Regions from separate parts of the Halomonas saccharevitans genome, predicted to be linked through region 2. Evidence: predicted binding sites of a transcription regulator. Region 2 holds the regulator's gene; each other region holds the start of a gene.

Region 1 (7,601 bases), on a different contig from region 2:
ACCCGCTTCCTCGGCTATCGGGTCGAGCGCTTCCAGCTCTTCGTCTTCGTGGTCTCGGCCATGCTGGCCGGGGTCGCCGGGGCGCTCTATGTCCCCCAGGTGGGCATCATCAACCCCAGCGAATTCTCGCCGATCTTCTCCATCGAGATCGTGCTCTGGGTGGCCCTGGGCGGGCGCGCGACCCTCTACGGCGCGGTTATCGGCGCGATACTGGTCAACTATGCCAAGACGGTGTTCACCGGGGTGATGCCGGATGCCTGGCTGTTTGCCCTGGGCGGCATGTTCGTGCTGGTCACGGTGCTGCTGCCCAAGGGCATCGCCGGCCTGCTTGCCTATCGGCTTCGCCGTCGTCGTCCGCCACCCTCGTCATCTCCTGAACCCACTGCGCCCCGGGAGGCCTCCGCATGAGTTTCCTGCATTCCCTGGCCGACCGTGACCGGGTCTTCGACTTCCTGGTGCCGGCGGCCTCACCGGTGGATGTTCGCCATGGGCCGATCCTCTACCTGGACGGCGTCACCGTCAGCTTCGACGGCTTCAAGGCGATCAACGATCTCAACCTGACCATCGACGATGGCGAGCTGCGCTGCATCATCGGCCCCAACGGGGCCGGCAAGACCACCATGATGGACATCATCACCGGCAAGACCCGACCCGACAGCGGCTCGGTCTGGTTCGGCAGTCGCCACGACCTGCTGGCCAAGAGCGAACCGGAGATCGCGAGCCTCGGCATCGGGCGCAAGTTCCAGAAGCCCACGGTATTCGAGGCCCTGACGGTGTTCGAGAACCTCGAACTCGCCATGGCGACCGACAAGCGCATCCTGCCCACGCTCACCGCGCGCCTGACCGGCGAGATCCGCGACCGCATCGAGGAGGTGCTCGCGACCATCGGGCTCACCGAGCTGCGCCATCGCCCGGCCGGCATTCTCTCCCACGGCCAGAAACAGTGGCTGGAGATCGGCATGCTGCTGATGCAGCGTCCCCGCTTGCTGCTGGTCGACGAGCCGGTGGCCGGCATGACCGAGCAGGAGATGGAGCGCACCGCCGAGCTGCTCACGGGCCTTGCCGGCAAGGGCAAGCAGTCCGTGGTGGTGGTCGAGCACGATATGGGCTTCGTGCGCTCCATCGCCCGCACCGTGACGGTGCTGCACCAGGGCAGCGTGCTGGCCGAGGGCAGCATGGACCAGGTCTCCCATGACCCGAAGGTCGTCGAGGTCTACCTGGGCGCCGACCCCGACGAGGAGGCCGCCTGATGCTGACCATCGAGACGCTTAACCAGTACTACGGGGAGAGCCACACCCTCTGGGACCTGGGCCTCGAGGTACCCACCGGTCGGTGCACCTGCGTGATGGGACGCAACGGGGTGGGCAAGACCACCCTGATGAAGGCGATCATGGGCGAGGTGGCGGTGGCCTCCGGCAGCATCCGCTATGCCGACGATGTGGAGCTGACCCGGCGGAAGGTCGAGGATCGCTCGCGGCTGGGCATCGGCTATGTGCCCCAGGGACGCCAGATCTTCCCGCTGCTCACCGTGGAGGAGAACCTGCGCACCGGCCTGGCCGCGCGAAAGGACGGCCTGAAGCGGATTCCGCCGCGGGTCTATGAGCTCTTCCCCGTGCTCGAGGAGATGAAGCATCGCCGCGGGGGCGATCTCTCCGGTGGCCAGCAGCAGCAGCTGGCTATCGGGCGGGCCCTGGTGCTCGAGCCGCGGTTACTGATCCTCGATGAGCCGGGGGAGGGCATCCAGCCCAATATCGTGGCCCAGATCGGCGAGGTGATCCGCCGGCTGATCCGCGAGGATGGCCTCAGCGTGCTGCTGGTGGAGCAGAAGCTGCCCTTCGCGCGCCAGTATGCCGACCGCTTCGTGATCATGGATCGGGGCCGCCCCGTGGCGCGCGGCGAGATCGGTGAGCTCTCCGAGGCCTTGATCCGAGAGCATCTGACGGTCTAGCCCTTGCCGCGCCGGATCGTCCCGGGCTGTTGCCAAGATCATGCCCCGGGCCGTACTTCAGAGCATGCACCAGGAAAAGACGGCTGCTCTTGAAGCTTTGCTACTTCTGGTGCACCTCGCCTTCCGGCTGCCCCTTTCTGGTGCTTCGGTGATCCGGCGATACTCCCTTGATGGCCATTCAACCCATTGAAAATATTTGGGTAATTCTATTTATCACCGTTCTGGTACAGCCCTTGCTGAAGTCAGTGCAATTGCCACTTTCCTGACAGGGCGGACCGCCATGACGGCCTTCTCGACACTCACGCCAGGACCGCCATCGCCGGCCTCGGGGCCGGTCTCTGGGCCTGTCTCGGGGCATCGTTTCGATGCCGGACGCCACTGGGCGGCCTCGCTGGACCTGGCCTTCGAGACCCGAGACGGCGTGACCCGCATGACGCGAGCCCGCCACCACGGGCCGCTGCGGGTGCAGCGCTCGTTTCACCCCGAGGGCCGTCATGCGGAAGGCCGCCCCGGCGCCTGCCATGTCTACCTGTTGCATCCGCCTGGCGGCCTGGTCAGCGGTGACGCCCTGACCATCAGCGTCCGGGTCGGCGCGGGGGCCCATGCGCTGCTGACCACCCCGGCCGCCAACAAACTCTACCGGGCCGACAGCCATGGCGTCGCCTGGCAGCAGCATACGCACCTCGATGTCGCCGAGGATGGGATGCTCGAGTGGCTGCCCCAGGAAACCCTGGCCTTCGACGGCTCGAAGGGCGAGCAGCGCACCACCATTGCCCTGTCGGAGACGTCACGTTGCCTCGGCTGGGAGGTGATGGCCCTGGGCCGACCGGCGAGTGCGCTGCCCTTCACCAGTGGCCGCATCGAGCAGCGCTTTCATCTGACCCGCAACGGCCGGCCCCTGTGGCTCGAGCGTCAGCCGCTGGATCCCCGTCATCCGCGCTTTGCCGGCCGCTGGGGGCAGGGCGGTGCCAGCGTGCAGGCCACGCTCTGGGCGGTGGGGCTCGAGGACGAATCGGACGCCGTGGAGGCGCTGCGCGATAGTCTGCCGACGAATCCGCGATGGGCGGTGACGGTGCGCCACGGGGTGTTGCTGATGCGCTACCTGGGCGGCGAGCGCAACGAGGCCTGGCGGCTGTGTCGCCAGGCCTGGGAGATCCTGCGGCCGAGGCTGCTCGGCCAGCCGGCCCATATCCCCAGGATCTGGTTGACCTGATTGCTTTTCTTGATGGAGACGCCCCATGGAACTGACCCCTAGAGACAAGGACAAGCTGCTGCTCTTCTCGGCCGCCCAGCTGGCCGAGCGGCGCCGCGATCGTGGTCTCAAGCTCAACTACCCCGAGGCGGTGGCGCTGATCAGCTTCGAGATCCTGGAGGGCGCCCGCGACGGTCGTAGCGTCGCGGATCTCATGAGCCATGGGCGCGAGATCCTGACCCGCGATGACGTCATGGAAGGAGTGGCCGAGATGGTCGACGAGGTCCAGGTCGAGGCCACCTTCCCGGACGGGACCAAGCTCGTCACCGTGCATACGCCCATCGTCTGAAAACTGGCTGCACTCGCGCAGTTTTCAACATTACAGGAGGGAGTGCCGATGATTCCCGGTGAGTACCAGTTACAGGACGGTGAGATCGAGCTCTGTGCGGGCCGCGATCGGATCACCGTCGAGGTGGCCAATACCGGCGACCGGCCGATCCAGGTCGGTTCCCATTATCACTTTGCCGAGACCAATCCGGCCCTGACCTTCGATCGCGAGCGCACGCGGGGCTACCGGCTGGATGTGGCCGCCGGCACGGCGATCCGCTTCGAGCCGGGCCAGGTGCGTGAGGTGACGCTGATTCCCTATGTCGGGGCGCGCCGCATCTTCGGCTTCCGTGGCGACGTCATGGACAGCCTCGATGCACCGGATCAGGGAGCATCGTCATGACCTCTCCCAACAAGATCGGCCGTCAGGCCTATGCCGACATGTACGGTCCCACGACAGGTGATCGGGTACGCCTGGGTGACACCGAGCTGTGGATCGAGGTCGAGCGCGATGCCACCCACTACGGTGAGGAGGTGAAGTTCGGCGGCGGCAAGGTGATCCGCGACGGCATGGGGCAGAGCCAGCGTCACGACGATTCGGTCATGGACACCGTGATTACCAACGCGCTGATCCTCGACTGGTGGGGCATCGTCAAGGCCGACGTCGGCCTCCAGGCGGGGCGCATCAAGGCCATCGGCAAGGCCGGCAACCCGGATACCCAGCCGGACGTGGAGATCGTCATCGGCCCCGGCACCGAGGTGATCGCCGGGGAGGGCAAGATCCTCACCGCCGGCGGCATCGATGCCCATATCCACTTCATCTGCCCCCAACAGGTGGAGGAGGCGCTGGTGAGCGGCATCACCACCATGCTCGGCGGCGGCACGGGTCCGGCCACCGGCTCCAACGCCACCACCTGCACGCCAGGGGCCTGGCACCTCGGCAAGATGCTCCAGGCGGTGGATGACCTGCCCATGAACATCGGCCTGCTCGGCAAGGGCAACGCTAGCCTTCCCGAGGCGCTGGAGGCCCAGCTCGAGGCCGGCGCCATGGGCCTCAAGCTGCACGAGGATTGGGGGACTACCCCGGCGTCCATCGACAACTGCCTGAGTGTTGCCGAGCGCTATGACGTCCAGGTGGCGATCCATACCGACACGCTCAACGAGTCGGGCTTCGTGGAAGACACCCTGGCCGCCTTCAAGGAACGCGGCATCCACACCTATCACACCGAGGGGGCCGGGGGCGGCCATGCGCCGGACATCCTCACCGCCTGCTCGAAGCCTTATGTGCTGCCGTCCTCGACCAACCCGACGCGGCCTTATACCGTTAACACCATCGACGAGCACCTCGACATGTTGATGGTGTGCCACCACCTGGACCCCAATATTCCCGAGGACGTGGCGTTCGCCGACTCGCGCATCCGTCGTGAGACTATCGCCGCCGAGGACATCCTCCAGGACCTGGGGGTGATCTCGATGATCGCCTCGGACTCCCAGGCCATGGGGCGAGTCGGCGAGGTGATCTGCCGGACCTGGCAGACCGCCCACAAGATGAAGCAGCAGCGTGGGCTGCTGCCGGAAGATGAAGGGCGCGGTGCCGATAACGTGCGCGCCCGGCGCTACATCGCCAAGTACACCATCAATCCCGCCATTACCCACGGCCTGAGCCATGAGGTGGGCTCCATCGAGGTGGGCAAGCTTGCGGACCTGGTGCTCTGGAAACCGGCCTTCTTCGGCACCAAGCCGGCGCTGATCCTCAAGGGCGGCATGATCGCCATGGCTCCCATGGGCGACCCCAATGCCTCGATCCCCACCCCCCAGCCGGTGCACTACCGCCCGATGTTCGGCTCATTCGGGGGGGCGGTGAGCCAGACCCGCCTGACCTTCGTCAGTCAGGCGGCGCTCGCGGCCGGCATCAAGGACAGTCTCGGCCTGAAGAGCCCGCTCAGCGCCTGCCGGGACGTGCGGGGCGTGTGCAAGGCCGACATGAAGCTCAACGACGCCTGCCCCGAGCTCAGCGTCGACCCGCAGACCTACGAGGTGCGCTGCGATGGGGAGCTTCTGACCTGCGAGCCCGCCACCGAGCTGCCGCTCGCCCAGCGCTACCACCTGTTCTGATGACCATGGTGATGAGGATGCCCATGTATGAGAGCCAGCCTGTCGACGCGAAACCTCGCGTGGCCGCTGGTGACCCGGACGAAGCGACGCGGGCGATCTTCAGGGATGAAGATCGAGGAAAGCCGGCACAGGGAGGTGCCGTCTTTCCGACCGCGGGAGTCCGTACGGGGCGCCAGGGTTTCGGACACGTGGGGTTAAGCGAAGGCAGGACTGGCTCATCTCGAGACACCATAGGAGCGGTTGTTCAATGCTGAAACTGATCGAACGCCTCGGGCCCATCGCGGCCGACCAGGCCACCGATACCCTGACACTTCCCTTCGAGCAGCGCGTGTTGGGCCGGCTAAAGGCCGTAAGCGATGCCGGGCGCACCATAGGCCTGTTCCTCGATCGTGGCCCGGTGCTGCGCGACGGCGAGGGGCTGCGCGCCGAGGGGGGCGAGGTGGTGCGCATCCGCGCCGCCGTGGAGCCGGTGGTCACCGCCCGCATCGCGGCGGGCCTGCCGATGGCGCGTCTCGCCTATCATCTGGGCAACCGTCACGTTCAGCTGGCGCTGGGCGAGGATGAAGACGCTTCACCGGGTCAGGGCGGCTTCGTGCGCTTCCCGCCGGATCATGTGCTGGAGGCGCTGGCCGAGCGGCTGGGGGCGCGCCTCGAGCACCACCGGGCACCCTTCGACCCCGAGCCGGGTGCCTATTCTCACGCCCAGTTCCATACACCCTCTCCGGCCACGGCCGGGGAGGGTGATGGGCATCACCCGCATCACCACGGCCACGATCATGACCATGCCCACTGAGGGGCCGGCGACGGCGGCGCGGGGCGATGACCTGGCGCTGCTGGGATTGCTGCAGCTGGTCAGTCCGGCGCTGCCCATCGGCGCCTTCGCCTTCTCCCAGGGGCTAGAGAGCGCCTTCGAACTGGGTTGGGTGTCTGATGAAGCGAGTCTCGGCGAGTGGCTCGAGGGCGTGCTGGAGGACGGCCTGACTCGCTGCGAGCTGCCGGCCCTGGCCCGCCTGACCCAGGCCTGGGACGAGGCGGATGGCGAGGCCATCGCCGGGTGGGACGACTGGCTCGCCGCCAACCGCGAGACCGCGGAGCTTGCCGCCGAAGATAGCCGCCTGGGCGCCGCCCTGGTGCGTCTGCTGGGGAGTCTCGCGCTGTTGCCGGGTGGCCCCTCGAGCGAGGCACCGGCGCTGCCGGCCAACGCCGGCTATGTGACGGTCTTCGCCTGGACGGCGCACGTGCGCGGCGTGCCACCGCGCCAGGCGATGCTGGGCTTCGCCTGGGCCTGGCTGGAGAACCAGTTGGCCGTGGCCTGCAAGGCCCTGCCCCTCGGGCATACGGCGGCCCAGCGCCTGGTTGAGCGAATGCGCCCGGCGCTGGTATCCGCGGCAGACGCGGCCCTGTCGCTAGAGGAAGACGCCCTGGGGCCGGCGCTGCCGGGCCTGGCCCTGGCCAGTGCCCTGCACGAGACCCAGTACTCACGACTGTTCAGAAGCTAAGGCTGGAAAAGCCAGGAGAAGCACCATGACTCATTGTCTGCGAATCGGCGTCGGCGGCCCGGTGGGCTCCGGCAAGACGGCCCTGCTCAAGCAGCTCTGCCGCGCCCTTCGGGACCACTACGACATCGCCGTGGTCACCAACGACATCTACACCCGCGAGGATGCCGACTTCCTGCTCAAGCACGAGGCTCTGCAGGCGGATCGGATCCTCGGCGTGGAGACCGGGGGCTGCCCGCACACGGCGATCCGCGAGGATGCCTCGATGAACCTCGCTGCCATCGATGACCTGCAGGCGCGCCATCCGGGGCTCGAGCTGGTGCTGGTGGAGTCCGGTGGCGATAACCTCTCGGCGACCTTCAGCCCGGAGCTTTCCGACCTGACCCTCTACGTGATCGATGTCTCGGCCGGCGACAAGATCCCGCGCAAGGGGGGGCCGGGCATCACCAAGTCGGACCTGCTGATCATCAACAAGATCGATATCGCCGAGCAGGTCCACGCCTCGCTCGAGGTCATGGAGCGC
Region 2 (7,601 bases):
CGGCACCTCCCTCCTGCGCGACAGTGCCCGCCGCACCCTGGAACTGGAACAGCAGGCCGTGGCGGCCCTGGCCGAACGCCTCGACGACGCCTTCGACCAGGCCTGCCGGCTGATACTCGCCTGCCGCGGCCGCGTGGTGGTCACCGGCATGGGCAAGTCGGGCCATATCGCCGGCAAGATCGCCGCCACGCTAGCGAGTACCGGCACGCCGGCCTTCTTCGTGCATCCCGGCGAGGCCAGCCACGGCGACCTGGGCATGATCACCCGCGGCGACGTGGTGCTGGCGCTCTCCAACTCCGGCGAGACCGCCGAGGTCACCGCCCTGCTGCCTCTACTCAAGCGCATGGGCACGCCGCTGATCAGCATGACCGGTCGCCCCGACTCGACCCTTGGACGCCACGCCGACGCTCATCTGGACGCCGGCGTCGAACGCGAGGCCTGCCCGCTGGACCTGGCGCCGACCTCGTCGACCACCGCCGCCCTCGCGCTGGGCGATGCCCTGGCCGTGGCGCTGCTCGAGTCACGCGGCTTCACCGCCGAGGACTTCGCCCTCTCCCACCCCGGCGGCAGCCTCGGCAAGCGCCTGCTGCTGCGGGTCGCCGACCTGATGCACCAGGGCCACCGGCTGCCCGCGGTGCCGCTGGGCAGCCCGCTGCGTGACGCCCTGCTGGAGATCACCCGCCAGGGCCTGGGCTTCACCTGCGTGGTCGGCGAGGATGGCCGCCTGGCCGGGGTCTACACCGACGGCGACCTGCGCCGCACCCTCGATCAGCACAGCGACCTCTCAGGGCTCACCGTCGATGACGTCATGACCCGCCCCGGCAAGCGCATCGCCCCCGACACCCTGGCCGCCGAAGCGGTGCGCCTGATGGAGGACGGGCGCATCTCGGCGCTGGCCGTGGTCGACGCCGACGGCCGCCCGATCGGCGCCCTGCACATGCACGACCTGCTCGCCAGCGGCGTCATCTGATCCCTTGCGACCATCCGCTACCGCCGACCCTCGACCGGAGACACCATGAGCCTCGTCCCTACCCAGCCACACCGCCCCCTCAACGACGGCCAGCTGGTCGACCGCCTGCGCCATGTCCGCCTGCTGGCCATGGACGTGGACGGCGTGCTCACCGACGGGCGTCTGTACTTCCAGGCCGATGGCGTCGAGATCAAGGCCTTCCATACCCTCGACGGCCACGGCATCAAGCTCGTGCAGCGCGCCGGGATCGTGGTGGCCCTGATCACCGGACGCGACTCGCCGATGGTCAGCCGCCGCGCCGCCGCGCTGGGCATCCAGCACGTCTTCCAGGGCGCCGAGAAGAAGCTCAACGTGCTGCGCGAGCTGTGCGCCCACCTGGAGCTGGAACTCGAGCAGGTCGCCTACTGCGGTGACGACATGCCCGACATGGCCGCCATTCGCCGTGCCGGGGTCGGCATCAGCGTGCCCGGCGCGCCGACCTACATCCGCGACCAGGCCGACTGGGTCACCGAGGCCGAGGGCGGCCACGGCGCGGTGCGCGAGATCTGCGACACCCTGCTGCAGGCCCAGGGGCACTGGGACGCCGTGCTCGATACCTACCTCCACGGCGTGCGCTGAACCATGGGCCTACCGCGCCCCGGCTTTCGCACCGGGCTTCTGCTGCTGCTGCTCGCCCTGGGCGGCGGGCTGGCGCTGCTCGACCTGCAGGACGCACCGGCTCCCGGCCCGGTACCGGGAGACGTCTCCGGCGAGCCCGACTACTATCTCAAGGACGCCCGGCTGACGCGCTTCGATGCCACGGGCGAGCCTCACCAGCGCCTGGACACGCCGCGCCTGACCCATACCCCCCACGACGACGTCACCCGCCTCGAGCAACCCGACGCGCGCCTGATCGACGCCGCGGGCCGGGTCTGGCTGGCCAATGGCGACCACGGCACCCTGGGGGCGGGAGGCAACCCGCTGACCCTGACCGGTGACGCGCGCCTGCTGGCCCCGGCGGAGCGCTGGCAGCTGGACACCGAGATCCTGCACTTCGACGCCGACAGCGGCCATGCCTGGAGCGAGACCCCGGCGATGCTGCGCCAGCCCCCCCAGCGGATGCGCGGCGAACGCTTCGACGCCTGGATCCATGACAACCGCGCGCGACTGACCGACAATGTGCGCGGACACCATCCGCCCGACACCCGCGAGGATCCCGAGTCATGATGCGAACTCTCTTCGCCCCCCTGCTGACCTTCGGCGTCATTGGCCTGCTGCTCGGCAGCGCTCCGGCCCTGGCCCTGGAGGGTGATGCCAGCGCCCCGATCCAGGTCGAGGCCGACCGCCTCGACCTCGACGACCGCGCGGGCACCGCCGTCTACACTGGCGACGTGGAGATCCAGCAGGGCAGCATGCAGCTGACCGGCGCACGGGTGGAGATCCGCCGCAACGACCAGGGCCAGCTCACCCTCGCCACCGCCACCGGCGAGCGCGCCTACATCGAGCAGCAGCCCGCCCCGGATGAGCCCATGGTGCGCGGCTGGGGGCGTACCGTCGTCTATCATGTCGCCGAGCGGCGCATCGAATTGATCGACCGCGCCGAGCTTCACCAGGGCGGCGACACCTTCGACGGCGGCTACCTCGAATACTTCCTCGATCGCCGCGTCGTCCAGGCGCGCTCCGACGCGCAGGGCGTCGAGGAGCGCCAGCGGGTGCGGATGACCCTCGAACCCGAACAGCAGGACGGTCCGTGATGAAGACCCTGAGGGCCGAACACCTGGCCAAGAGCTACAAGCGGCGCCGGGTGGTGCAGGACATCAGCCTCTCCATCGAGCAGGGCCGGATCGTCGGCCTGCTCGGCCCCAACGGGGCCGGCAAGACCACCTCCTTCTACATGATCGTCGGCCTGGTGCGCGCCGATGCCGGCACGGTACATATCGATGAGCGGGACCTGTCGACGGCGGCCATGCACGAACGTGCCCGAGCCGGCATCGGCTACCTGCCCCAGGAAGCCTCGATCTTTCGCAAGCTGTCGGTCGCCGACAACATCATGGCGATCCTCGAGACCCGCCGCGACCTCGACCGACGTGGTCGCGAGCGCCGGCTCGAGGAGCTGCTCGAGGACTTCCACGTGACCCACATCCGCGACAACCTCGGCATGAGCCTCTCCGGGGGGGAGCGGCGGCGGGTCGAGATCGCCCGGGCGCTGGCCACCGAGCCTGCTTTCATCCTGCTCGACGAGCCCTTCGCCGGGGTCGACCCGATCTCGGTAGGCGAGATCAAGGGCATCATCCGCCAGCTCAAGGCCCGCGACATCGGCGTGCTGATCACCGACCACAACGTCCGCGAGACCCTTGATATCTGTGACACAGCGTACATCGTCGGCGACGGCCAGATCATCGCCGAGGGAGATGCCGAGGCGATACTGGCCAATCAGCGCGTCCGCGACGTCTACCTGGGCCAGGATTTCCGCCTCTGACCGCCGCCGCCTGAAAACCATCATGATTCACCAGCGACATCATGCCCGAGAATGGCACGATTGTTGCTAATTCTCCGGTTGCACCCCCCGCGCCCAGCGGCTAGGGTGGAATTTTTAGGCACGTCGAGGGAACTCCTCTCATGGCCATGAAGGCTTCCCTGCAGCTTCGCGTCGGCACTCAACTGACCATGACGCCCCAGCTGCAGCAGGCCATCGCCCTGCTGCAGCTCTCGACCCTGGACCTGCGCCAGGAGATCCAGCAGGCGCTGGAATCCAATCCTCTGCTGGACGTGGAGGAGGAATTCGGCGAACAGGCGGCGAGCGAGACGCCCGACGACGACTGGGCCAGCGAGATTCCCGCCGAACTCACCACCGACAGCGACTGGTCCGATACCTACCAGGATCTGGGCAGCTCGCCCGCCGGCGGCGAAGCCCCCGACTTCGAGCGCCAGTCCGCGGGTCAGAGCCTCCAGGGTCACCTGACCTGGCAGCTGGCGATGATCGACCTCGACGAGCGCCAGCGGCACATCGCCGAGAGCCTGATCGACGCCGTCAACGGCGACGGCTACCTCACCCAGCCCCTGGAGGAGATCCGCGACGGCCTCAAGGCCCAGGGCCTCGCGGGGCTCAGGAGCCGGGAGGTCGAGCAGGTGCTGATGCGCCTCCAGCAGTTCGAGCCTACCGGCGTCTTCGCCCGCGACCTGCGCGAGTGCCTGCAGCTGCAGCTCGCTGTACTGCCCGACGACACCCCGCTGCTGCCCCAGGCGCGCCGCCTGGTGCGCCAGTTCCTCGAGGCGCTGGCCGGCGATGATCGCCGCCTGCTCAAACGCCGCCTCGGCCTCGACGACGAGGCCCTCGACACGGCCATCGGCTTGGTGCGCTCGCTGGATCCGCGCCCCGCCAGTGCCTTCGGCGAGGGCGACAGCGACTACGTGATTCCCGATCTCGTCGCCCGCCATACCCGCGAAGGGTGGCAGGTGGAGCTCAATCCCGAGGCCATGCCACGCCTGCGCATCCAGCCGGACTACGCCGCGCTGATTCGTCGCGCCGACAAGAGCGCGGACAACCAGTTTCTCAAGGATCACCTGCAGGAGGCGCGCTGGCTGATCAAGAGCCTTTCCAGCCGCAACGACACTCTGCTGCGGGTGGGTCGCGAGATCATGGTGCGCCAGCTCGACTTCCTGGAGCGCGGTGAGGAGGCCATGAAGCCGCTGATCCTGGCCGATATCGCCCAGGTCGTGGAGATGCACGAATCGACCATCTCACGGGTCACCACCCAGAAATTCATCCACACCCCGCGCGGTATGTTCGAGCTCAAGTACTTCTTCTCCAGCCAGGTGGGCGGTGGCAGCGGCGAAGGCGATGCCCACTCCAGCACCGCCATTCGCGCCCGGATCCGCAAGCTGATTCAGGACGAGCCCCCGCGCAAGCCGCTCTCGGACAGCCGGCTGGTCGCCCTGCTCGACGAGGCGGGCATTGCCGTGGCGCGACGCACGGTCGCGAAATATCGCGAGGGGATGGGCATCGCCTCCTCCAGCGAGCGCAAGCGCCTTCGTTGAACGCCACGCATGGCGTATCGACGCGCCCGGATGCCGGCGTCCGATGCGGGCGCAAGCGGTTGAATTGACGCCGTTCGAAGAGTGTCTTGCCACCCCCGGCCGAGGGGGTATGCAGGGCGCTAAAAAGGGTTACAATCGACTCACACCCCGTAAGAGCAAGGAGCGTGTCATGCAAGTCAACATCACCGGCCATCATGTGGAACTGACCGACGCACTGCGTGACTATGTGCAGGAAAAGCTGACCCGCGTCGAGCGTCATTACGACAACATCACCAACGTGCAGGTCACCCTCTCCGTGGAGAAGGAGCGCCAGCAGGCCGCCTGCACCCTGCATGCTGCCGGTGCCGACCTCCATGCCGAGGCCATGGAGAATGACATGTACGCCGCCATCGATGCGCTGGCCGACAAGCTCGACCGTCAGCTGGTCAAGCACAAGGAAAAGGCCCAGGCCCGCGCCCAGGGCGCCGGCGCGCGCTGATTCCGTCATGACACTGGACGCCATCCTGCCCCCCGAGCGCGCGCTCTTCGACGTGCCCGGGGGAAGCAAGAAGCGGGTGCTGGAGTTCTTCAGCACCTTCATCGCCCAGAACACGCCCAGCCTCGACAGCCAGGAGGTGTTCAGCCGCCTGATCGGGCGTGAACGGCTGGGCAGCACCGGTATCGGCAACGGGGTCGCCATCCCGCATGCCCGAAACCCGCACTGCAAGGCGCCCATCGCCGGCTTTCTGAAGCTGGCCGAACCGGTCGACTTCGATGCCATCGACGGGGAGCCAGTAGATCTGGTCTTCGTACTGCTGGTTCCCCAGGAGGCCGACGAGGCGCACCTCGCGCTGCTGGGACAGGTAGCTGGCGTGATGAACGACGCCGATACCCGCGGACGCCTGCGGCATAGCTCTAGCCAGCGCGAGCTTCATGAGCATCTCATGGAGGCGATACGGCAACAGGCCTCAGACGGCCGCCAGGACGGCTGACCCCCCTTGGGACACCGCCCGCCCCTTTCACGACCAGGAGACCCGCATGCAGCTCGTGATCATCAGTGGTCGGTCGGGTTCCGGCAAGTCGATCGCGCTGCAGGCGCTGGAAGACCTGGGCTACTACGCCATCGATAACCTGCCGGCCATGCTGCTCGGGCCGCTGGTCGACGAGCTCCAGCAGGGCCGCAGCGTGCGATCATCGATCGCCGTCAGCATCGATGCGCGCAATCTGCCCGACGCCCTCGCGCGCTTTCCCGAACTCCTCGACGACCTGCGCACCCGCGACCTCGAGTGCCAGGTAGTCTACCTGACCACCGATGCGCGCATCCTGCTGGAGCGCTACTCCCAGACCCGACGTCGCCATCCGCTGACCCGCGGCAGCGACATGACCCTGGCCGAGGCCATCGATACCGAGGAGCAGGCGCTCTCGGAGATTCGCGACCTTGCCGACCTGGTGATCGACACCTCGAGGCTCTCGGTACACGAGCTGCGTGGACGCATCACCGATCAGGTGGCGGGTCATCGCGCCGAGCAGATGACCCTGACCGTGGAATCCTTCGGCTTCAAACGCGGCGTGCCGCTGGATGCCGACATCGTGTTCGACGCGCGCTGCCTGCCCAATCCTTACTGGGACCCGGCCCTGCGCGATGCCACGGGACGCGACCCCAGCATCATCGCCTTCCTCGACGGCTACCCGGTCGTGGCCGAGATGCACGACGATATCCTCGCCTGGGTGGAACGCTGGCTGCCACGCTATCGCACCAGTCAGCGCAGCTACCTGACCGTAGCCGTCGGCTGCACCGGCGGCCAGCACCGCTCGGTCTACCTGGCCGAGCGGCTAGCCGCCCACCTGGCCGAGCGACACGCCGGCGTCAGGCTGCGTCATCGCGAGCTGGGCGTGCAGATCAGCCTGCCCGGCGAGCGGGCATCGATGAATATCGACGCACCGCAGGAAGGAGCCTGAGGCGTGCCGAGCCGCAAGCTGACCCTGACCAACCGACGCGGCCTGCATGCCCGCGCCGCCACCAAACTCGTACAGTGTTGCCAGCCCTTCGATGCGCACGTCACCGTGCACCGCGGCGGTCAGCAGGCCGATGCCGCCAACATCATGTCGCTGTTGATCCTTGCCGCGCCCTGCGGCACCGAACTCGAGGTGCACACCCAGGGCGAAGAGGCCGACGCGGCCCTCGACGCCATCTCCGCGCTCTTCGAGGCCCGCTTCGACGAGGACGCCTGAGAGACGCTGACAGCGAGTCGCCGGGCACTCGCAATTGGTCAGGCGAGCGCCTGCCGTGCTGGGGAATCGAGCGGATGTTGGATGTGAGGACCGCCCCAGCAGGGGCAGGCCCTCACGAGCGCTGCGAGGATCAGCCGCCGGCCACCATCATCTCGTCGATCAGCCAGCTGCCGGTGTGGATGCTGCCGCGAGTATCGGTATCGCTACCCACACCGACGAGGCCTTGGAACATCGTCTCGAGGTTGCCGGCGATGGTGAACTCCTCCACCGGGTGCTGAATCTTGCCGTCCTCGACCCAGAAGCCGGCCGCCCCGCGGGAGTAATCGCCGGTCACGCCGTTCACACCCTGCCCCATCAGCTCGGTGACCAGCACGCCGCGGCCCATCCGCTCGAGCAGCGCCTC
Region 3 (7,601 bases), on a different contig from region 2:
CGGGCCCTGTTGACCAAGTGGGGCGAGCTTGCCAAGGTTGAATCAGAGGCGAAGGCGGGTGTCCCGAAGGACGTGCCTTCGTCCACTCACCGGCTTCGAGGAGCGACTATGACGACCTATATCGTGGTGGCGGATGCGGCGCGGGCGCGCCTGTTTACCCGCGACGGACTCACGGTCAGTGAGCTGGATAGCCTGGTGCACGCCGAGGGGCGCCTGCACGAGGGCGACCTGGTCACGGATCGCGGGGGTGATGTCCACGAGTCGACCTCGACCACGGCTCGCAGTGCCGGCGGCGAGAGCGTGGCGACCCAGCATCACGAGGAGATGTTTGCCCGCGAGGTCGCCGAGCGCCTCTATCGCGCTCGCGTCGACAACAGCATGGAGAAGCTGATCCTGGTCGCCCCGCCGCGCTTTCTCGGCCAGCTGCGCGACAAGCTCGACGGCCCCACTGCCAAGCTGGTGATTCACTCGCTGGCCAAGGATCTGACCAAGGCCAGCCCCGCCGATATCCAGGAGGCAGTTCGCGACCTCCGCTAGCCTCTTTTCGTGCATCGGACGGCCCGGCCTTTTGGCCGGGCCGTCTTGCGTTCTTGTGTAAGCCGCGTTGTATCAGGGCGGGCTCCAGGCCCTGCAGCGGGTCTTGAGTCGGGACGGCGTCAGGGCACCTGGGGCAGGTCGATCTGATCACTGCGGCGAATGCCCTCGGTCATCTGGCGGCACAGCTTCAGGAACTCGCGCATGCCGGTGGCCAGGTACTTGTGGCGGTGCCAGATGAAGGTGAACTGGCGGCTCAGGTCGAGCTCCGGGGTGGTGATGGGCACCAGGCTGCCGCGACGGAAGGCGTCGCGCAGCGCGAGCTTGGAGACGCAGCCGATGCCGAGTCCCGACTCCACCGCCCGCTTGATGCCCTCGGTGTGCTCCAGCTCGAGCAGGATGTTGAAACGCCCGCGGCGGTGTCGGGCGGCCTGCTCCAGGGTCAGCCGGGTGCCGGAGCCCTGTTCGCGCATGATCCAGGCCTCGCGCAGCAGCCGGTCGAGCTCCACCGGGCCGCCGCCGGCCAGCGGATGGCGCGGCGAGCAGAACACCGCCAGCTCGTCCTCCACCCAGGGCTGGGTGATCACATCCTCCTCCTCGCACTGCCCCTCGATCAGCCCCAGGTCGAGCTCGTGCTGGCGCACGCTCTCGATGATGGTGCGGGTGTTGCGCACCGAGAGGCGCACCCGGCTGCCCGGGTGGCGCTGCATGAAGTCGCTGATCAGCAGCGTCGCCAGGTAGTTGCCGATGGTCAGGGTGGCGCCCACGTCGAGGATGCCGATGCCCTGCTGGCCACGCAGCAGCTCCTCGACCTCCTCGGCGCGATCGAGCAGGGCCACCGCCTTGGGCAGCAGCTGGAAGCCCAGCGCGTTGAGCTTGAGGCGCTTGCCGAGGCGATCGAGCAGCCGGCAGTCGAACTGGCGTTCCAGCTCGGCCAGGGCGGTGCTGGTCGCCGACTGCGAGAGCGACAGGGCGCGGGCCGCCCGGGAGACGCTCTCGTGCTGGGCGACGGCGACGAAGACCTCCAGCTGGCGCAGGGTGTAGCGCATGACGCTCCTTGGCGGATGTGATCTCTAGAGTTGATATCCAGAGTATAGATAAGTGTTATCCATACAATCCATTTAACAGATAAACTCCCGGCTCTTAGAATTGCTGTATCGATCTACTGGGCTAATTTATTCTTTTTTGGAATATAAAGGAGTCGGCATGAGCAAGTTTGCGCTTGAGGACGTTCTCAGTGTGCACCACTGGAACGACACCCTGTTCAGTTTCCGCACCACCCGGGAGCGCAGCCTGCGCTTCAAGAACGGCCAGTTCGTGATGATCGGCCTCGAGGTGAACGGCAAGCCGCTGATGCGGGCCTACTCCATCGCCAGCCCCAACTACGAGGACCACCTGGAGTTCTTCAGCATCAAGGTGCAGGACGGCCCGCTGACCTCGCGGCTGCAGCACCTCGAGGTGGGCGATCAGATCATGGTCAGCCGCAAGCCCACCGGCACCCTGGTCACCGACGACCTGCTGCCGGGGCGCAACCTCTACCTGCTCTCCACCGGCACGGGCCTCGCGCCCTTCATGAGCCTGATCCAGGACCCGGAGGTCTACGAGCGCTTCGAGAAGGTGGTGCTGGTGCACGGCGTGCGTAACGTCAACGAGCTGGCCTACGCCGACTTCATTCAGAAGGACCTGCCGGCCCACGAGTACCTCGGCGAGGAGATCAGCGAGAAGCTGGTCTACTACCCCACGGTGACCCGCGAAGAGTTCCACACCATGGGGCGGCTGACCGACCATATCCGCAGCGGCAAGCTCACCGACGACATGGGGCTGCCGGCCATCGACCCGAAGCAGGATCGCGCCATGATCTGCGGCAGCCCGGCGATGCTCGACGATACCAGCGCCCTGCTCGACGAGCTCGGCTTCACCATCTCGCCGCGCATGGGCGAGCCCGGCGACTACGTGATCGAGCGCGCCTTCGTCGAGAAATAACCGGGCTTCGCCCGGAGCTGTAAGCCATAAGCTTGAAGCTGGAAGAAAAACCGCCCCCAGGCACAGGCCATGGGGGCGGTTTCATTCATGTTGCCTTCGAGCTTCGAGCTTCGAGCTTCGAGCTTCGAGCTTCGAGCTTTCAGACCGCGTCCTTGCCGGTCTCGCCGGTGCGGATGCGCAGCACCTGTTCCAGGGCGGTGACGAAGATCTTGCCGTCGCCGATCTTGCCGGTGTTGGCTACCTGGGTAATGGCATCGATCACCTTCTCGGCCATGTCGTCATCCACGGCCACTTCGAGCTTCACCTTGGGCAGGAAGTCGACGACGTATTCGGCGCCGCGGTAGAGCTCGGTGTGCCCCTTCTGGCGGCCGAAGCCCTTGACCTCGGTAACGGTGATGCCCTGGACGCCGATCTCGGAGAGCGACTCCCGTACGTCGTCGAGCTTGAACGGCTTGATGATGGCGGTCACCAGTTTCATGGTCTTGATCCTCGTCGTGTCCGTGGGTCGGTGGCGAACGCCGCCACCCTTACCGTACTCATTGTGCCAGAGCATACACCCGGGGCGAGAGGAATGAAAAAGCCCCCCGAAGGGGGCCAGGATGTGCGCGTGGGCTCACACGGGGGTGAGTCTCACGACTTGGAGGCGCCGAACTCGGGGTAGGCTTCCAGGCCGCATTCGGTCAGGTCGACCCCTTCGTACTCTTCCTCCTCGGTGACCCGGATGCCCATCACGGCCTTGAGGATCAGCCAGACGATCAGGCTGGCCACGAACACCCAGACGAAGATGCCGAGGATGCCGATGATCTGCGGACCGAAGCTGGCTCCGCTGTTGGTCAGCGGTACGGCCAGCACGCCCCAGATACCCACCACGCCGTGCACGGAGATGGCACCCACCGGGTCATCCAGCTTCAGCTTGTCCAGGGTCACGATGGCGAGGACCACCAGCAGACCACCCACGGCGCCGATCAGGGCGGCGCCCAGGGCGCTGGGCGAGAGCGGGTCGGCGGTAATGGCCACCAGGCCCGCCAGGGCGCCGTTCAGCGACATGGTCAGGTCGGCCTTGCGGAACCACAGCTTGGCCAGGATCAGCGCGGCGATCACGCCGCCGGCGGCGGCCGCGTTGGTGTTCACGAACACCTGGGCCACGTTGTTGGCGGAGGAGACGTCGGACATCTTCAGCTCGGAGCCGCCGTTGAAGCCGAACCAGCCCATCCACAGGATGAAGGTACCCAGGGTGGCCAGCGGCAGGTTGGCGCCGGGGATGGCGTAGATGCTGCCGTTCTTGCCGTACTTGCCCTTGCGCGGGCCGAGCACGATGACCCCGGCGAGCGCCGCCGCCGCACCGGCGAGGTGCACGATGCCCGAGCCGGCGTAGTCGGAATAGCCGACCTCGGACAGCCAGCCGCCGCCCCAGGTCCAGTAGCCGGACACCGGGTAGATGAAGCCGGTCATGACCACGGCGAAGGCCAGGAAGGCCCACAGCTTCATGCGCTCGGCCACGGCACCGGAGACGATGGACATGGCGGTTGCCACGAACACCACCTGGAAGAAGAAGTCCGAGCGCATGGAGTAGTAGGGGGCGTCATCGCCACCGGCGAGCACCGCCTCGACCCCGTTCTCGCTGCCGATCAGCGCGCCCAGGCTCGGCAGGAAGCCGCCGGCATCGCTGGAGTACATCAGGTAGTAGCCGACCAGCAGGTACATGGTGCAGGCGATCGCGAACAGGGCGATGTTCTTGGTGAGGATCTCGGCGGTGTTCTTGGAGCGCACCAGGCCCGCCTCGAGCATCGAGAAGCCGGCGGCCATCCACATCACCAGCACGCCGCAGATCAGGAAGTAGAAGGTATCGAGCGCGTAGCTCAGTTCGGGAAGTTCACTCATGGGTGTCTCTCCACGTCGGGAAGGAAAGGGAGTGGCAGTTAGACGGCATCGGCACCGCGCTCGCCGGTGCGGATGCGGATCACGTCCTCCAGCGGCGTGACGAAGACCTTGCCGTCGCCGATCTTGCCGCTGTTGGCCGCGCTGCAGATGGCGTCCAGCACGGTCTCGAGGCGCCCGTCGTCAACGGCGACCTCGACCTTGACCTTGGGCAGGAAGTCGACGACGTACTCTGCACCGCGATAGAGCTCGGTGTGGCCCTTCTGGCGGCCGAAGCCCTTGACCTCGGTGACGGTGATGCCCTGCACGCCGTTATCGGCGAGCGCCTCGCGGACGTCGTCGAGCTTGAAGGGCTTGATGATGGCGGTGATCAGCTTCATGACGGATCTCCCCTGCTGAAGGTGGGCGGCGTGGTGCCCCCCGAGAAGTGGTTGTCATGACTTTGCGCAAACCGTGCCACTTCCCACGATAGTTTCGTGAAATCAGTTGGCTGGAGGGGCCATGTCGGCTCGCCATTCGACGGGGCGCGCGAGGCGGGCGGAGGGCGCGCACTCTTCTGGTGCCTCGCCGTGGCGCATGTGCACCAGAAGTAGGCAGCGGCGAATGATGCGCCCTGCCGGTGGCTTGCGTATCCTTTGGACAGGCATCCACCCACGATTCAGGAGAGACACCATGGTGAGCCACGATCGCATCAGCCGCCTGGCCCAGCAGATCGGCGACCGGCTGCAGGGGGCGTCCCAGGCCCCGGAAGAGGTGCAGAAGGGCATCCAGCAGGTGGTCAAGGGCGCCTTCGATCGCCTGGAGCTGGTGTCGCGGGAGGACTTCGACATCCTGATGGATGTGATGCAGCGTACCCGGTCGCGCGTCGAGTCGCTGGAACAGCAGGTGGCGGCGCTGGAAGAGGCTCTGGACGCCGACGCCTCGCGGGAAACGGCGAGCGCCTCGACCGAGGCGCTGCCGGAGGAGCCGAGTGCTGCCGCCACGAGCGAGTCGAAGCCCGAACCCGGCCCTGAGGCAGGTTCCGATTCGCGCACCGAGTCGAGCGCCCCAGATTCAAACCCGGAGGAAGACGCCGGCGCTGGCGAGTCCAACCGCTGATCCTCGCCCGGCGCCGAGCACCCCTCGCCGGGCGCCCCTCGCCGGCCTGGTCTAGCCTGAGGGCAGACAGGCAGCGAGGGATCGCGCATGACGCTGGCAATTATCCACACCCGGGCCGGCCTCGGACTCGAGGCGCCCGAGGTGCTGGTCGAGGTGCATCTGGCCAATGGACTGCCCGGCATCACCCTGGTGGGGTTGCCGGAGGCCGCGGTGAAGGAGAGCCGCGAGCGCGTCCGCAGCGCCCTGGTCAATGCCGGTTTCGACTTCCCCCTGCGGCGCATTACCCTCAACCTCGCCCCCGCCGACCTGCCCAAGGAGGGCGGCCGCTTCGATCTGCCCATCGCCCTGGGGCTGCTGGTGGCCTCGGGCCAGGTGCCCCCCGAGGCACTCGACGGAGTCGAGTGCGCCGGCGAGCTGGCCCTGGACGGCCGGCTGCGACCGCTCAGCGGGGTGCTGCCGATGGCCATGGCCACGCGCCAGGCGCGCCGCCGGCTGATCGTACCCCGGGCCAACGCCGATGAGGCGGCCCTGGCCGGCGACCTGGAGGTGCTGCCCGCCGACCACCTGCTCGAGGTGGTGGCCCACCTGCTCGGCCAGACGCCGCTGCTTCCCCACCGTGCGCCTGGCCCCGCCCCGGCGTCGGAGCCGGGCCCGGATCTCGTTGATGTGCGCGGCCAGCACCAGGCGCGCCGCGCCCTGGAAGTGGCGGCGGCCGGCGGCCACAACCTGCTGTTCGCCGGTCCGCCCGGCACCGGCAAGACCATGCTGGCCAGCCGCCTGCCGGGCATCCTGCCGCCGCTCACCGAGCAGGAGGCGCTGGAGGTGGCGGCGATCCGCTCGGTCAGCGGGCTGTCCCACGTCGCCCAGTGGGGCGTTCGGCCCTTCCGTTCCCCGCACCATACGGCGAGCGCCGTGGCCCTGGTGGGCGGTGGCTCGAAGCCGCGCCCCGGCGAGATCTCCCTGGCCCATCGGGGCGTGCTGTTCCTGGATGAGCTGCCGGAGTTCTCCCGTCACGTGCTGGAGGTGATGCGCGAGCCCATGGAGTCGGGGCAGATCCATATCGCCCGCGCCAACCACGAGCGACGCTTCCCCGCCGGCTTCCAGCTGGTCGCGGCGATGAATCCCTGTCCCTGCGGGCACCTGGGTGACCCGCGTCGGCCCTGCCACTGCACGGCGGCGCAGATCCAGCGCTACCAGTCGCGGCTCTCCGGCCCGCTGCTCGATCGCATCGACCTCCAGGTGGAGGTGCCGGCGCTGGCGCCGGAGCAACTGACCTCGCGCGAGCCGGGCGAGCCCTCGGCGGTGGTTCGCGAGCGGGTGCTGGCGGCGCGGGCGAAGCAGGCCACCCGTGGCGGACTCAATGCCCGGCTGTCCGGACGCGCCCTGGAGGAGGCCTGCGGCCTCGAGGCCGCGGATCGGGCCTGGCTCGCCGGCGTGCTGGAGCGGCTCAGGCTATCGGCGCGGGCCTATCACCGGGTGTTGCGGGTGGCCCTGACCCTGGCCGATCTGGCCGGGGAGGCGCGACCCAGGCGTGACCAGCTGATCGAGGCCATCGGCTATCGACAGCTCGATCGGCTGCTCAAGGGGTGATCGGTCAACGCATGAAGGCGCTCGCGGTCAGAGGGCCGTGGCATCCAGCGCGCCGCTGATCTCGGTGCGCCAGGCGGGCGCGTCGCGTCCCAGGCGGCGAAGCGTCAGGCTCAGGCGGTAGGGCAGCAGCTCGCGGTCCGAGAGCGTCAGGCGTGGGCCGTCGGCGCTCAGGCGGCTCTCCAGGCGCCACTGGTTGTCGTGGCCCCCCTGGGCCATGGCCGCCCGCCACTCCAGGACCTGGGGGCCGTCGTCGACCGCCAGCAGGGCCCGGGTCAGGCTCTCGAGCAGGCGCGTGTCGGCGAGCCCCAGCCGGGTATCGACCTCCGGCATGGTCAGCAGCAGGACCTCGTCGACCGCCGGGCGCGGCAGGGGCGGGGTTTCAGTGACCTTCTCCGCGGCGCGCTCGCTCAGGCCGAACAGCGCCTGGCGCACGCTGGTCGGCCGCTCCGGGGCGCCGGCGCAGCCGACGAGCAGCAGCAGGCAGGCCAGGAACGGCAGCAATGGCAGGCGGCTGATCA
Region 4 (7,601 bases), on a different contig from region 2:
CGGCTTCTGATCGCGCGGCGCAGGCGGGTCAGCGGTGCCAGGGCGGTGCGGATCGCCAGCAGCAGCGCGACGATCGCCAGCGCCGCCATGGCCAGGATCATCGCCAGGTTGGCGCGCCACAGCTCGGCGGCCAGGGCATCACGCCCCTCGCGGCTGTGGGCGACGCGTACCTCGAATGGCTCACGCAGCTGCCAGTCCTCGAGGCGCGTGCGACGCACCCCCTGGCGCAGCGACAGGCCCTGCCAGGTGACGTCGCGGTAGAGCAGGGTGTCGTCATCCGACACCGCCTCGCGTTGATCCCCCGGCAGTTCGGCGTTGCCGGTGATCATGCGGCCGCGGCGGTCGATCAGGCTATAGAACACCCGTTCCTCGGCATCGGTGGCCAGCATCTCCAGCGCCGCCGGCGGCAGGTCGAGCCACAGGCGGTCGTCCTGCCACTGCACCTGCTCGGCGATGGCCAGGGAGGCGGCTTCGAGCAGGCGGTCGAAGGCGCGATCGGCGGTGCGTCGTGCCTCGAACCAGGCCTGCAGCAGCATCAGGCTACCCAGTACCAGCAGCGGCAGCAGCAGCCAGACCAGCAGGCGGCGCGAGAGGCTGTCGCCGCGCGTCACTCGGCCTCCAGCAGGTAACCCAGGCCGCGCACCGTGCGCAGGGCCACGGCGCTTCCGGCCAGGCGTTTGCGCAGCCGATGCACATAGACCTCGATGGCGTTGTCGCCCAGGGCGTCGCCCTGGAACGCCTCCTCGGCGAGCCGGGCCTTGTCCACCGGCGTGCCGGCATGCTGCATCAGGCAGGCGAGCAGGCGCTGCTCCCGGGGCGGCAGGGTGAGCGGCTCGCCCTCAAGCGTAAAGCGCTGCTGCCGGATGTCGAGGGTGAGGGGCCCCGCCGTCAGCGCCGCCGCGGGGCTGCGGCGCCTGAGCAGGGCACGCACGCGAGCCTCGAGCTCGTCGAGGGCGAAGGGCTTGGCCAGGTAGTCGTCGGCGCCCAGGTCGAGGCCGCGGACCCGGTCCTCCACGGCGCCACGGGCGGTGAGGATCAACACGGGAGTGGCGCGGTCATGCGCCCTGAGGGCCTCGAGCACCTCGAGTCCGCCACAGCCCGGCAGGTTGAGGTCGAGCAGCACCAGCGCGAGGCCATGCCCGGGCACCGCCAGGCGCTCATGCGCCGCGCTGCCGTCGTCGAGGCAGCAGACCTCGTGGCCCTGCAGGCGCAGGGTCTCGGTCAGCGTCTCGGCCAGCAGGGCATCATCTTCCACCAGCAGCAGCGTCATGACCCCGTCTCCCCTGAGTCGCGTCCCGGGCCGGCCGACAGCACCGCCACGGCATGCTCCAGCGCGGCCCTGGCGCGGTGCGTATCCAGGCGTCCGGCCGGGCCCGAGAGGGCCAGCCAGCGCGGCGGCTCGAGGGCGTCGCCGGGCAACGCCTGGCACACCATGGCACCGCCGGGCAGGGCCGGGCGCGGGTCGTGTTCCTCGGTCACCGCCCAGCGGTCGCCCGGGTGCAGGTCATGACGCAGTGCGGTCTCGGGCAGCGTGACCAGCCGACACTCCGCCATGCCGTCCTCCACCTCGAGCAGGGTCGCGGTCTCGCCGGACTCGCTCGCCAGGCGGGCCAGCAGGGGCTGGATGCGCCTCGCCAGATGCCGGCCTGGAAGGTGGCGACGCGCCAGGCGCACCGGGGCATGGCCGAGGTGCCAGCGGCCGTGGTCGTCACGCTGCACGTAGTCGAAGCGGGAAAGCGACCCGAGCAGGCGCAGCAGGGTGCTCTTGTAGTAGCCGGTGGCCTGGGCCAGCTCGGCCAGGGTGAAGTATTCCTGCGCGGAGTCGAAGACCTCGAGCACGGTCAGTGCGCGCTCCACGGCCTCGACGCGGTCCTGTGCCATCTGCGGATCGAGCCTCCGTTATGTCTTTCGCCCTGGTGGTATGGAACCTCGGTGGCCTTGAACTTTGGTCGCAATCGGGCGCCGGAGCGTTGACGCTCCATGATCCGGGGCCTAACTTTCTGTCCTGAGGAACGATGTTCTGCCTTACAGAATTGTAAGGAAGGCCGACAGGTTCCGCAAGCCGAACATCACATAACGACTTCACAAGCCCGATGTCAGGAGGAACGCCCGCCATGAACCTCAAGCGACCCGTCCAGCTGGTAGCGATCACTGCCCTCGCCACCACCGCCGCAACCGCCTTCGCCTTCGAGCCCGAGGGCAAGGTCGAGTGCCTGGCCCCCGCCGATCCGGGTGGCGGCTGGGACTTCACCTGCCGCAGCGTGGGGAAGGTGATGGAAGATATGGATATCGTGCCGCGCAGCGTGCAGACCATCAACATGGCTGGCGCCGGCGGCGGGGTGGCCTATGCGCACACCGTCAGCAAGCGTGCCGGCGACGAGCAGCTGCTGGTCGCCGCGTCCACCGCGACCACCACGCGCCTGGCCCAGGGCCAGTTTCCGGGCATGAACGCCGACATGGTCAACTGGATCGGTGCGCTGGGCGCGGACTATGGCGTGATCGGCGTATCCGTGGACTCCGAATACGATGACCTGCCCGAGCTGATGGAGGCCCTCAAGGAAGACCCGCGCAGCGTCAAGTTTGCCGGTGGCAGCGCCAAGGGCGGCTGGGATCACCTCAAGGTGCTGATCGCCGCTCAGGCGGCCGAGGTCGACGAGCTGCCGCGCATTCCCTACCTCTCCTACAACAATGGCGGTGAGGCTCTGACCCAGGTGATCGGTGGCCACGTCGATGCCTTCACCGGCGACATCACCGAGGCCCAGGGCTTCATGGAGTCCGGTGACCTCCGGGTACTGGCCATACTGTCCGATGAGCGCCTGCCCGGCGATTACAGCGATATCCCCACCGCCAAGGAGCAGGGCATCGATGCCGTCGGCCCCAACTGGCGTGGCTTCTACATGCCGGCCGATATCTCCGACGAGGCGAAGCAGTACTGGGTGGATGCCATGGATACCATCTACGAAAGCCAGGAGTGGAAGGACGTCATGACCAACAATGGCCTGATGCCTTTCCACATGAGCGCCGGTGAGTTCGAGTCCTTCGTCAAGGACCAGATCGATGATATCGAGCAGCTCTCCAAGGATATCGGGTTGATTCAGTAATGACCTTCAATGATCGCATCTTCGGAATACTGATGATCGTCCTGGCCGTCGCGTACGGCTGGGGCACCACTCAGTTCAACGAACCCTTCGGCGGGACCGAGGCCGTCGGCCCCGAAACCTTTCCACGACTGCTGGCCGCCGTTCTGGCCCTGTCCAGCCTGTACATGATCGTGCGGCCGGACCCGGATAACGCCTGGCCCTGGAGCCGCACCGGCATCGAGCTGATCGTCGCCGTGGTCGTGCTGATCTTCTACGCCGCGCTGCTGCAACCGCTCGGCTTCATCATCAGCACCACCCTGGCCGTGGGCACCCTGTGCTGGCGCATGGGGTCTCGCCCGGTCAAGGCCTATGTCATCGGGGCAGTATCCGGTGTGGTGGTGTATCTGGTGTTCAACTTCGCCCTCGACCTGGCGCTGCCGCTGGGCCTGCTGTCGTTCCTGGAGGTGGGTTGATGGAAACGCTTGGCTTCTTGATGGACGGGTTCGGCGTCGCCCTGGCACCGCACAACCTGATGTTCGCCTTGCTCGGCGCCTTCCTGGGGACTCTGATCGGGGCGCTACCGGGACTGGGTCCGGCCAACGGGGTGGCGATCCTGATCCCGCTGGCCTTCACCCTGGGGCTCGCCCCGGAAACCGCGATGATCATGCTGACCTCGGTCTATGCCGGCGCCATGTACGGCGGGCGCATTTCCTCGATCCTGCTCAACATTCCCGGCGATGAGCCGGCCATGATGACCTGCCTGGACGGCTACCCCATGGCCCAGCAGGGCAAGGCCTCCGAGGCCCTGGCCATCTCCGCCGTGGCCTCCTTTATCGGCAGCCTGATCGCCACCATCGGCCTGATCCTGCTGGCGCCGCTGCTGGCCGACTTCGCCTTGACCTTCGGGCCGGCCGAGTACTTCGCGCTCTTCCTGCTGGCGTTCGCCACCCTGGGCGGCATCACCGGCAAGAACCCCATGAAGACGGTCGTCGCGGCGGCCATCGGCCTGATGATCGCCACCGTGGGCATCGACAACACCGGCGTGCAGCGCTACACCTTCGGCGTGCTGGAACTCTACGAGGGGGTGGATTTCATCATCGCCATCGTCGGCCTGTTCGCCATCTCGGAGCTGTTGTTCTTCATCGAGGAGAAGGCCGGTGGCGGCAAGGAAAAGATGGCCGTCAACAAGCTCACGCTGAAATGGAAGGACATCCGTAACATTCTGCCGTCGAGCCTGCGGGGCGGGGTGCTGGGTTTCATCGCCGGCGTGCTGCCGGGCGCAGGGGCCTCGCTTGGCAGCTTCATCGGCTACACCCTCGAGAAAAAGGTGATCGGCAAGAAGGGCTACTTCGGCAAGGGCGACCCGCGCGGCGTGGCCGGGCCAGAGGCGGGCAACAACGGCGCCTCCAGTGGCGCGCTGGTGCCCATGCTGACGCTGGGCGTGCCGGGCAGCGGCACCACGGCGGTGCTGCTGGCGCTGTTGATCTCGCTGAACATCACGCCCGGACCGCTGATGTTCACCCAGAACGCCGACATCGTCTGGGGGGTGATCGCGGCGCTGCTGATCGGCAACTTCCTGCTGCTGATCCTGAACATTCCGCTGGTCGGGATCTTCGTCAAGCTGCTCTCGGTGCCGCCGATGTACCTGCTGCCGGTCGTGACCATGATCGCCTTCGTGGGGATCTACTCGATCAGCAACACCACCTTTGATCTCTACTTCATGGTGGCCTTCGGGGTGGGCGGCTACGTGCTGCGCAAGCTGGAGATCCCGCTGGTGCCGGTGATCCTTGGCCTGCTGCTGGGGCCGGAGATGGAGAAGAACCTGCGCCACGCCATGGACATCGCCGACGGCGACTGGACCATCCTGTGGGACAGCGGGCTTGCCATCGGCCTGTGGGTGTTCGCCGGCCTGGGGCTGATCCTGCCCTACATCGTCGGCCCGCTGCTGCGCCGCCGCATGAAGGTGACCACCGGCACGGGAGGGCCGGAAGGCGACTGAGCTCGGCAGCGTCTCCTGCTCACCCTTTGCGTTCTGTGTGTTTCACGGGGGCGCCGGCCAGGCCGGCGCCCCCGTGTCGTGTCCGGCCGCCGTGCCCCGTGATGGTGCGTTGCACCATGGTCCCGGGCGATGAGGGAGCGGTGGGGCGGGCGCACGCTCCACGAAAGCGCCCGACGGCGCATGCCGTCCCTTGTTGAGCTTCTGCCAATAGACTGATTCGCCGAGCAAAACGCGGCAGCCCGTCGAAGTGGCACACCCCTTGCGGTGACATATCAGAGGCATCCTCGCGATGTCCTCCAGCCCAGGACTCATCGACAACAACATCGCTCGCAAGGAGCTCTCATGATTCCGTCATCCGCTTTCCGTTCTTCCCGCTGGCTGGCCGCGTCCCTCCTGAGCCTGGGAATGGCGGCACCCGCCATGGCCCAGGAGGGTCCGATCAAGGTCGGTATCCTGCACTCGCTCTCCGGCACCATGGCCATCAGCGAGACGGTGCTCAAGGACACCGTCGAGATGCTCATCGAACAGCAGAACGCCGAGGGCGGCCTGCTGGGTCGCCAGCTGGAAGCCGTCGTCGTGGACCCGGCCTCCGACTGGCCGCTGTTCGCCGAGAAGGCCCGTGAGCTGCTGGCTCAGGAGGAGGTCGACGTGATCTTCGGCAACTGGACCTCGGTGTCACGCAAGTCCGTGCTGCCGGTGGTCGAGGAGCTCAACGGCCTGCTCTTCTATCCGGTGCAGTACGAGGGGGAGGAGTCCTCCGAGAACGTCTTCTACACCGGGGCGGCACCCAACCAGCAGGCGATTCCCGCCGTGAACTATCTGATGAATAACATCGGTGTGGAGCGCTGGGTGCTGGCCGGCACGGACTATGTGTACCCGCGCACCACCAACAAGATCCTCGATGCCTACCTCAAGTCGCATGGCGTGGCCGACGAGGACATCATGATCAACTACACCCCCTTCGGTCACTCGGACTGGCAAAACATCGTCTCCGAGATCAAGGCGTTCGGCAGCCAGGGCAAGAAGACCGCGGTGGTCTCGACCATCAATGGCGACGCCAATGTGCCCTTCTATCGTGAACTGGGCAACCAGGGCATCGACGCCGCCGACATCCCGGTGGTGGCCTTCTCGGTGGGCGAGCAGGAGCTCACCGGCATCGACACCGCGCCGCTGGTCGGCCACCTCGCCGCCTGGAACTACTTCATGAGCGTCGATACGGACACTAACTATGACTTCATCGACGCCTGGATCGAGTACACCGGCGATGACATGGCGGTGACCAACGATCCCATGGAAGCCCATTACATCGGCTTCAACATGTGGGCCGAGGCGGTACGCAAGGCCGGCACCACCGAGGTCGATGAGGTCAAGGACGCCATCATCGGCGTCAGCGTCCCCAACCTCACCGGGGGCTACGCGGCGATGATGCCCAACCACCACATTACCAAGCCGGTGCTGATCGGCGAGATCCAGGACAACGGCCAGTTCTCCATCGTCTGGGAGACCCCTTCCACCGTGGCCGGCGATGCCTGGTCCGACTACCTGGAAGGCTCGAAGGACCTGATCAGCGATTGGCGCGCCCCCCTGTCCTGCGGCAACTACAACGTCGTGAAGGGTAGCTGCGGTGGCAGCGAGACCCAGTAAGAGGTCGCCGTCGCATAACACGCGTTTCTTCGCGGAACCGCGCTGACAGACTCATCGGGCCGACACTCGGCCCGGTGATGTCGGCACGCCACTCGACGATCATTCACAGGACACGTCCATGAAGATCCCCCCCTGTCTCAGGTGGCTGCTGGCCCTGTGCCTGCTCGCCTGCCTGCCGCTGGCCGCCCTTGCCCATGCCCAGGACCAGGCACAGGCCCAGGCCCAGGCCCAGGACGACACCGGCCAGTCCCTGCTGGCGTCCCTCGATGCGGCGTCCTACGCCCGGATGGATGGAGCCATCGAGGCCATCGTCGGCAGCGGCGACGAGCGTAGCCGCGGCTGGCTGGAAGCCCTGCTTGGCGGCAAGTTGCAGCGCCACAAGGAGACCGGCCGCTTCGTCGTGGTGCTCGAGAACCGGGGCCGGAACTGGCCGGTGGTCGATGCCCTGACCGGCGAGGCCCTCGGCGAGATGTCGCGCCGTGAGCTCGACCGCATCGGCATCAACAATGCGCTGCGCGGCCAGCTGCAGAGTGTCCTGGCGGTGCTCGACCTGCGGGTGGATGACGTCGGCGCCCGTCGTGAGGCGGCCCGCGACCTGCTGGGGCGGGTCGACGAGGCCATGGTGGCGCCCCTGCAGGGCCTGCTCGAGGACGAGGGGGATGATGAGGTCAGGCGCCTGCTGGCGCAGGGTCTGGCGATTCATCGGCTCGAGCAGGGCGATGCCGCGGCGATCGGTTCGTTGGCGGGAAGCCTCAATCCCGAGGCCCGTGCGGCCCTCAGTTCGGCGGCACGCAGCGACGACCCTGCGCTCGCCGAAGCAGCCAGCTCGGCGCTTGCCGACATCGAGCAGAAGCTCAGGATCAATAGTGGTCTGGAGA

What was found. Region 2 encodes sigma-54, which starts transcription at its own class of promoters, with help from an activator protein. Its sites were predicted from a motif close to TGGCACNNNNNTTGCTNT; they were not measured.
Region 1: RSO68_RS02870 (urease accessory protein UreD) is a predicted target of sigma-54. The motif match lies at 2,171-2,188, and genes of this name have one in related genera.
Region 3: RSO68_RS06010 (P-II family nitrogen regulator) is a predicted target of sigma-54. The motif match lies at 4,837-4,854, and genes of this name have one in related genera.
Region 4: urtA (urea ABC transporter substrate-binding protein) is a predicted target of sigma-54. The motif match lies at 5,328-5,345, and genes of this name have one in related genera.

What each region holds. Positions count from the first base shown of each region.
Region 1 is NZ_JAVXUR010000001.1:605,818-613,418, reverse strand. Features, by position in the region: gene urtC (urea ABC transporter permease subunit UrtC) at 1-408, shown strand, start outside; gene urtD (urea ABC transporter ATP-binding protein UrtD) at 405-1,250, shown strand; gene urtE (urea ABC transporter ATP-binding subunit UrtE) at 1,250-1,948, shown strand; gene RSO68_RS02870 (urease accessory protein UreD) at 2,229-3,161, shown strand; gene RSO68_RS02865 (urease subunit gamma) at 3,187-3,489, shown strand; gene RSO68_RS02860 (urease subunit beta) at 3,538-3,870, shown strand; gene ureC (urease subunit alpha) at 3,867-5,582, shown strand; gene RSO68_RS02850 (urease accessory protein UreE) at 5,830-6,375, shown strand; gene RSO68_RS02845 (urease accessory protein UreF) at 6,365-7,081, shown strand; gene ureG (urease accessory protein UreG) at 7,107-7,601, shown strand, end outside.
Region 2 is NZ_JAVXUR010000005.1:67,414-75,014, reverse strand. Features, by position in the region: gene RSO68_RS12915 (KpsF/GutQ family sugar-phosphate isomerase) at 1-970, shown strand, start outside; gene RSO68_RS12910 (KdsC family phosphatase) at 1,016-1,588, shown strand; gene lptC (LPS export ABC transporter periplasmic protein LptC) at 1,592-2,176, shown strand; gene lptA (lipopolysaccharide transport periplasmic protein LptA) at 2,176-2,703, shown strand; gene lptB (LPS export ABC transporter ATP-binding protein) at 2,703-3,428, shown strand; gene RSO68_RS12890 (RNA polymerase factor sigma-54) at 3,569-4,987, shown strand; gene hpf (ribosome hibernation-promoting factor, HPF/YfiA family) at 5,157-5,465, shown strand; gene ptsN (PTS IIA-like nitrogen regulatory protein PtsN) at 5,473-5,958, shown strand; gene rapZ (RNase adapter RapZ) at 6,005-6,925, shown strand; gene RSO68_RS12870 (HPr family phosphocarrier protein) at 6,929-7,198, shown strand; gene pmbA (metalloprotease PmbA) at 7,329-7,601, opposite strand, start outside.
Region 3 is NZ_JAVXUR010000002.1:117,917-125,517, reverse strand. Features, by position in the region: gene RSO68_RS06035 (host attachment protein) at 109-537, shown strand; gene RSO68_RS06030 (LysR family transcriptional regulator) at 657-1,583, opposite strand; gene RSO68_RS06025 (ferredoxin--NADP reductase) at 1,741-2,517, shown strand; gene glnK (P-II family nitrogen regulator) at 2,657-2,995, opposite strand; gene RSO68_RS06015 (ammonium transporter) at 3,148-4,398, opposite strand; gene RSO68_RS06010 (P-II family nitrogen regulator) at 4,437-4,775, opposite strand; gene RSO68_RS06005 (accessory factor UbiK family protein) at 5,068-5,493, shown strand; gene RSO68_RS06000 (YifB family Mg chelatase-like AAA ATPase) at 5,581-7,083, shown strand; gene RSO68_RS05995 (hypothetical protein) at 7,111-7,601, opposite strand, start outside; gene RSO68_RS05990 (alpha/beta hydrolase) at 7,599-7,601, opposite strand, start outside.
Region 4 is NZ_JAVXUR010000001.1:615,044-622,644, reverse strand. Features, by position in the region: gene RSO68_RS02925 (sensor histidine kinase) at 1-611, opposite strand, end outside; gene RSO68_RS02920 (response regulator transcription factor) at 608-1,270, opposite strand; gene RSO68_RS02915 (helix-turn-helix domain-containing protein) at 1,267-1,881, opposite strand; gene RSO68_RS02910 (Bug family tripartite tricarboxylate transporter substrate binding protein) at 2,115-3,101, shown strand; gene RSO68_RS02905 (tripartite tricarboxylate transporter TctB family protein) at 3,101-3,553, shown strand; gene RSO68_RS02900 (tripartite tricarboxylate transporter permease) at 3,553-5,079, shown strand; gene urtA (urea ABC transporter substrate-binding protein) at 5,422-6,723, shown strand; gene urtB (urea ABC transporter permease subunit UrtB) at 6,842-7,601, shown strand, end outside.